Regions from separate parts of the Scandinavium manionii genome, predicted to be linked through region 1. Evidence: predicted binding sites of a transcription regulator. Region 1 holds the regulator's gene; each other region holds the start of a gene.

What was found. Region 1 encodes CRP, which controls carbon source genes, mostly activating them, when cyclic AMP is high. Its sites were predicted from a motif close to ATGTGANNNNNNTCACAT; they were not measured.
Region 2: a site for CRP is predicted at 1,104-1,121, ahead of focA (formate transporter FocA). Genes of this name have one in related genera too.
Region 3: a site for CRP is predicted at 1,390-1,407, ahead of udp (uridine phosphorylase). Genes of this name have one in related genera too.

The regions. Positions count from the first base shown of each region.
Region 1 is NZ_JALIGC010000037.1:397,611-399,886, forward strand. Features, by position in the region: gene MUU51_RS11600 (YccS/YhfK family putative transporter) at 1-790, opposite strand, end outside; gene crp (cAMP-activated global transcriptional regulator CRP) at 844-1,476, opposite strand; gene MUU51_RS11610 (OsmC family protein) at 1,783-2,187, shown strand; gene MUU51_RS11615 (phosphoribulokinase) at 2,259-2,276, opposite strand, start outside.
Region 2 is NZ_JALIGC010000040.1:80,224-82,499, reverse strand. Features, by position in the region: gene pflB (formate C-acetyltransferase) at 1-135, opposite strand, end outside; gene focA (formate transporter FocA) at 188-1,045, opposite strand; gene ycaO (30S ribosomal protein S12 methylthiotransferase accessory factor YcaO) at 1,442-2,276, opposite strand, start outside.
Region 3 is NZ_JALIGC010000028.1:75,556-77,831, forward strand. Features, by position in the region: gene metE (5-methyltetrahydropteroyltriglutamate--homocysteine S-methyltransferase) at 1-178, shown strand, start outside; gene MUU51_RS01300 (dienelactone hydrolase family protein) at 467-1,276, opposite strand; gene udp (uridine phosphorylase) at 1,530-2,276, shown strand, end outside.

The DNA.
Region 1 (2,276 bases):
CCGCTTCGGCGTGGCTGCGTTCAACCAGTTTTTGGACTTCGGCGGGTTGGTGCAGGCTGACGGAAATGTGCTCCTGCAAATCGAGGCCAATCTGGAAGGCGCGCAGCAGGCGCTTATATTCGTGATTCTGATTGGCGGCCAGCATGTGCATTTGTTGATAGCACTGGGTAATCAGGTCGACTGCTTTCTGCTGGCGGCTGAGCAACGGCGGCAGTGCTTTTTCCGGATCGGTGTGTTGAGTCAGCAGGCTGTATTTGGCTTCACAGTAATCGGCCAGCTGCCGATACAGCAGGCTCAGGGATTCACGTAGCGGCTGTTCGCGCCACATCCAGAACCAGAACCAGTTGAACAAGCCATACCATAGTGTGCCGAGGGCGTAGATGAGCAGCGGTTCCCAGACCGGCATATTCCCCGCAAGGCTGAGCGTAAAGATGGCCGCAATGAGCGAGGCGGGCAGTAATCGGGCGTGAAGCGAACTGATTTCTGCGGTGACGCCGAGCAGCAGCGCCAGCCCGGTCAGGATCAGCGGTAAAGGCACGGTGTGCGCCAGCAGCAGTTGAACTGCGAGGCTACAGCCCGCAAACAGCGAGCCGCCAATAATCAGGCGTTTGAAGAAACGTTTATGCGGTGTGTCCAGCCCGGCAATGTTGCAGCAGGCGGGGACTAACGAGAACAGCAGACCGTACTTGAGGTAACCGAGCACCAGACCGATAGCCACGGGGGTACATAACACCAGCGTTTGCCGCAGTGCATAGTTAATTTCCGGGTGATAAATCAGCCTGCGCCACATCGGGGAAGAGACAAAAACGGCGTACTGCAGGGGCAATACGCCGTTCAGCTAGCTTAGCGGGTACCGTAAACCACGATAGTTTTACCGTGGGCGGAGATCAGGTTCTGATCTTCGAGCATTTTTAGAATGCGGCCAACGGTTTCGCGGGAGCAGCCGACGATCTGACCGATTTCCTGACGGGTAATTTTAATTTGCATACCGTCCGGGTGGGTCATTGCATCAGGCTGTTTCGCCAGATTCAGCAGCGTCTGCGCGATACGGCCGGTGACGTCGAGGAATGCCAGGTTGCCTACTTTTTCAGAGGTGACCTGCAGACGATTTGCCATCTGAGAAGAGAGGCGCATCAGGATATCCGGGTTCACCTGGATAAGCTGACGGAATTTTTTATAAGAAATTTCTGCCACTTCACAAGCGGTTTTCGCCCGAACCCAGGCACTACGCTCCTGACCTTCTTCGAACAGGCCAAGCTCACCGATGAAATCGCCCTGGTTGAGGTAAGAGAGGATCATCTCTTTACCTTCTTCATCCTTGATGAGTACTGCAACAGAACCTTTCACGATGTAGTACAGCGTTTCTGCTTTTTCACCCTGGTGAATCAGCGTGCTCTTCGATGGGTACTTATGAATATGGCAATGAGACAAGAACCATTCAAGGGTAGGGTCTGTTTGCGGTTTGCCAAGCACCATGCGCGGTTATCCTCTGTTATAAGCTGTCTCCAATGGCAGACACGACACTGCCACTGGCTTTGCAATCGTATCCTTCCCTGTGCCTGGGAAGTCGGCTGTCGGATTTTACTGCAGCCTGTAATGTGATGTTCTCTGCATACACGCATTACTTCAATGTATTACTGTAGCAGCCCGACTGTTTTAGCATAGCTTTTGTCGCCTGTCTCCTGGTGTCTCGCTTCAGCATGATGCGCGTCGCCTTCCGTTGCGAGAATTGTTATGTGCGCGTAATCTGTCAGGAAAATTGCTACTCTGGAGTTAACAAATATGCAAGCGCGTGTGAAATGGGTTGAGGGGTTAACCTTCCTGGGTGAGTCAGCTTCTGGCCACCAGATTATGATGGATGGTAACTCTGGCGATAAAGCCCCAAGCCCGATGGAAATGGTACTGATGGCCGCGGGTGGTTGCAGCGCGATTGACGTGGTGTCTATTCTGCAAAAAGGCCGTCATGACGTGACCGACTGCGAAGTGAAGCTGACTTCCGAGCGTCGCGAAGAAGCGCCACGCTTGTTCACCCACATCAATTTGCACTTCATTGTGACCGGTAAAGACCTGAAAGACGCTGCAGTGTCGCGTGCGGTAGATTTGTCTGCGGAGAAATACTGCTCTGTAGCGTTGATGCTGGAAAAAGCGGCGAAGATTACCCATTCGTTTGAAGTGATCGAAGGGTAAGAGTACTGCCCGGTGGCGCTGTGCTGACCGGGCGTAAGGCCGGATAAGCAACGCGCCATCCGGCAAAAACGTTAACCGATCTTTTTGCC
Region 2 (2,276 bases), on a different contig from region 1:
AGCCAGGAAGGACTCGTCACCTTCAAATGGGGTGTAGTTTTTCTGGATGAAGTCACGTACGTTGACTTCTGTCTGCCAGTCACCTTTGGCAAAACCTTCCCAGGCTGTAGCTAACTTTTCATTAAGTTCGGACATGTAACACCTACCTTCTTATGTGGATTTCTTAATTTACTGCCTGAAACGACGATTAATGCTTGTCGCTGCCACGCAGGTAAATGACCCAGTACGTCAACCCAACTAACAGACCGCCACCAATAATGTTCCCGATAGTGACAGGAATCAGGTTATCAGTGATGAAGTTCATGACAGTCAGGTGAGAGAAATGGTCCGGAGACGAACCGATAGCGGTCCAGAATTCCGGGCTGGCGAAGTTGCGAACGACGATACCCATCGGGATCATGAACATGTTCGCGATACTGTGCTCGAAGCCGCTGGCAACAAACATGGCCACTGGCAGCACCATTATCATTGCTTTATCCATCAGGCTGCGGCCGGAGTAGCTCATCCAGACCGCCAGACAGACCATCAGGTTTGCCAGGATACCCAGGCACACAGCCTCGATAAAAGTATGATGCATTTTGTGGTCGGCGGTTTGCAGGACGTTCAGTCCCCACCCTCCGTTGGCGGTCATATATTCGCCAGATAACCACATCAGCAGAACAAACAGCAAGGCACCAATCAGGTTACCAACATAGACGTTGAACCAGTTCTTCGCCAGTTGGCCCCAGGTGATTTTGCCGCTTGCTTTAGCCACCACAATAAGCACCGTGGAGGTGAAAAGGTCAGCGCCGCAAATGACACACAGGATAAGACCCAGTGAGAAGCAGATACCGCCAATCAGCTTGGCAATACCAAACGGCATTCCCGCAGTGCCTGTCGTAGACGTAATGTAGAAGACGAAGGCAATGGAGATGAACACACCCGCAGTAATCGCCAGGAAAAAGGTTTTGAGCGGTTGTTTCGTTGCTTTATAGACACCCGCTTCCTCGGCCACTTTGGCCATCTCAGCTGGGAGTAAAAGATCAAAAGGGTTGTCAGCTTTCACACTAACTCTCTCTTTATTAAGTCGGCGACGAGATACTAACAAAGCATTATAGAAGAGAAATTGATATAGATCATATCTCGCCTGGCTTATAGGCCCGCAAAGCGCATGGTTTTTCAGCGATCACGGCGTAACTTTCTGATTATCAAAATAAAAATAAATTTTAAAATTTGCAATTAGAGTTGAATTTTTTCAGTATCCCCCTTTTAAGCAGTTAATTAAAATGGAGTAATATGCATTAAAATTAACATTATTTGTAAGCTACCAATAATAGTATTTACTCATAATTAACTTAAATATTACAAATTAACGAAGGGGAAATGAAAATTAAAACGGGGTCCCTCAGAGGCCCCGTAATATAGCGCAGGCGAATAATTTCGCCATAAGTTATTTGTGGTTTTACTGCTGTTTAGACCAGAAGCTGGCTTTTGCGCGTTGCAGCTTCTCGTACGCTTTCAACAGGGACTGATGCGCCGGGAAGGCCGCCAGGTCGCTGTCCACAGACTGCAGACCGTAAAAGGCCTCTTCACCGCTCAGGGCCGCACTCGCCGCTTCAACCGTATCTGCACCGTACATACGTACAAACGCGTTCAGGTACTGCAGCGGCTGACGCTCTTCTTCCTGGGACAGCAGCAACAGTGTCTGCAGGCAGCGATAGTAGTTGGCACGTTCCGGGCTAAACACGGAAGCATTGAACTCCATGGTCCACTCTGTCCAGATAAGCGCCTGCTCCATGTCACCGCCGGCCAGCGCCAGCATGGCTTTCAGCTCACCGATGCGCAGGGTGTACCAGCCGTTATCTTTACCGGTCGCCATACCCAGTAGTTCACGTACTCGGGTGAAGTCGTCCAGACCTTCATCATCCATCTGCTCAATCAGCGCCAGATAATCTTCTTTTTCCCACTCGCTGCCTGGTAGAGAAAGAATGGTTTCACGCAGGGGGCTGCCCATATTGTTATTTGCCAGCCACAGATCTTCGGCTGGATAGATATCAGACATGCCTGGCACGATAATGCGACAAGCGTAAACGCTCAGGTGCTCGTAGTCTGCGATATACACTTCTTTATCTTCTGCCTGGAAAATCGCCATCAGCGTGGCAAATTCTTCATCTGTCGTGCCGGAGAAGTTCCAGTCAGCAAACGGATAATCTGCGTCTTGTTTGAACATATCCCAGGAGATCAAACCACTGGAATCAATAAAGTGGGTTTCGAGGTTAGCGTGCTCACCCACTTCT
Region 3 (2,276 bases), on a different contig from region 1:
CCCGAACGTGCCAAGCGTTGAGTGGATTGAAGCGCTGCTGAAAAAAGCCGCCCAGCGCATTCCGGCTGAACGCCTGTGGGTCAACCCGGATTGTGGCCTGAAAACCCGTGGCTGGCCAGAAACCCGTGCCGCACTGGCGAACATGGTGAAAGCCGCGCAGAATTTGCGTCAGGTTTAAGTGGCGGGCTGCCTGGTGGCGCGTTGCTTACCAGGCCTACAGAATCGATACTTGAGCAGGGCTGTGGGCCCGGCAAGCTTGCGCCGCCGGGCGGTTTTTCTGAAACGTGCTCGTAAAACGGAAAGCAACTCGGATGCAACGCGTAAAACCGCTTTCTTTTTAACCATGCCATTTGCAAGGGGATGGCATTGAGGTCAATCCAACAACCGGGCGTAGGAACCTGTATAAACATAAGTGGGCACAGATTTTTCTGTGTTACAGCAGCGTTGCCGGGCAGTCTGAAAATCGTTATCTCTTCTTCCCGCCGTACTGCGCAAACCACGCCAGCATGCGCTGCCAGCCATCTTTGGCGGATTCTTCGTGATAGCTCGAGCGATAGTCGGCGTTAAATGCGTGCCCGGCATCAGGGTAAACAATAATATCGGCTTTGGCGTTTGCCGCTCGTAACGCCTGACGCATGGTGTCCACGCTCTCTAGCGAAATGCCCGTGTCCTGCCCGCCGTACAGACCCAGCACCGGCGAGGTTAAATCGATAGCGATATCGACTGGATGCTTTGGCGAATTAATCGATTTTTCCCCCACCAGTTTTCCATACCACGCCACCGCTGCTTTCAATTGTGGATTATGCGCCGCGTACAGCCACGCGATACGCCCACCCCAGCAGAAACCGGTGACCAGCAGACGATTGGCGTCACCGCCGTTACGTGAAGCCCAACTGGCAACGTGATCGAGATCGGCCAGCACCTGGGCATCCGGCACTTTCGAGACCAGGCCACTGAACAGCGTGGGGATATCGGCAAAATCATTCGGATCGCCCTGGCGGAAATAGAGCTCTGGCGCAATCGCCAGATAGCCTTCCACGGCCAGACGTCGGCAAATATCGCGAATATGCTCGTGTACGCCGAAAATCTCTTGCACCACAATCACGACCGGCAACGGGCCATCGGCACTTTTCGGGCGAGCGTGAAACGCAGGCATATTTTCACCCTGCGACGGAATAGAGGTTTCACCCGCGATGATGGCATTTTCAGGTGTCAGAATTGAGGTTGAGGCGTGCGGTTCTGCAGCCGGTGCAAAGCCGGGTTGTTTGTTGGTCATGGCATTCTCCGTCCCATCCATTAGCGCAAAGGTAAATATAGCCCGCAGGTTAACAATTCACAGTGCCAGAAAACGGCTATCTTATGTGCAGTGGTTATCGTTATCACTTGTTAATGTGATGTAAATCACTTTTTATAAGAAATTCAATGCAAACTTTTTCGTTCATAGTGACTGATGTCACGAAAATGTGTCCAAGGCTTCGGTAAAGTGCGTTTTTGCTTCTGCTGACAACTCGACCCAGAGAGGAGTTTTTATGTCTAAGTCTGATGTTTTTCATCTCGGCCTCACCAAGAACGATTTACAAGGGGCAACGCTCGCTATCGTCCCGGGCGATCCAGAGCGTGTGGAAAAGATCGCCGCGCTGATGGACAAGCCGGTCAAGCTGGCATCACATCGTGAATTCACCTCCTGGCGTGCAGAGCTGGATGGCAAAGCGGTCATCGTGTGTTCCACCGGTATCGGCGGCCCGTCCACCTCTATCGCGGTTGAAGAACTGGCCCAGCTGGGCATTCGTACTTTCCTGCGCGTGGGCACCACCGGCGCAATTCAGCCAAACATCAGCGTCGGTGATGTGCTGGTGACCACCGCATCCGTACGTCTTGACGGCGCAAGCCTGCATTTCGCACCAATGGAATACCCGGCTGTCGCTGATTTCGCCTGCACCACCGCGCTGGTGGAAGCGGCTAAATCTGTCGGCGCCACGACGCATATCGGTGTGACCGCATCTTCTGACACCTTCTACCCAGGCCAGGAACGTTACGACACCTTCTCCGGCCGCGTCGTTAACCGTTATAAAGGTTCGATGGAAGAGTGGCAGTCGATGGGCGTGATGAACTATGAAATGGAATCCGCCACCCTGCTGACCATGTGTTCCAGCCAGGGCCTGCGCGCGGGCATGGTTGCGGGCGTCATCGTCAACCGCACCCAGCAAGAAATCCCGAACGCGGAAACCATGAAGAAAACCGAAAGCCACGCGGTGAAAATCGTGGTCGAAGCGGCA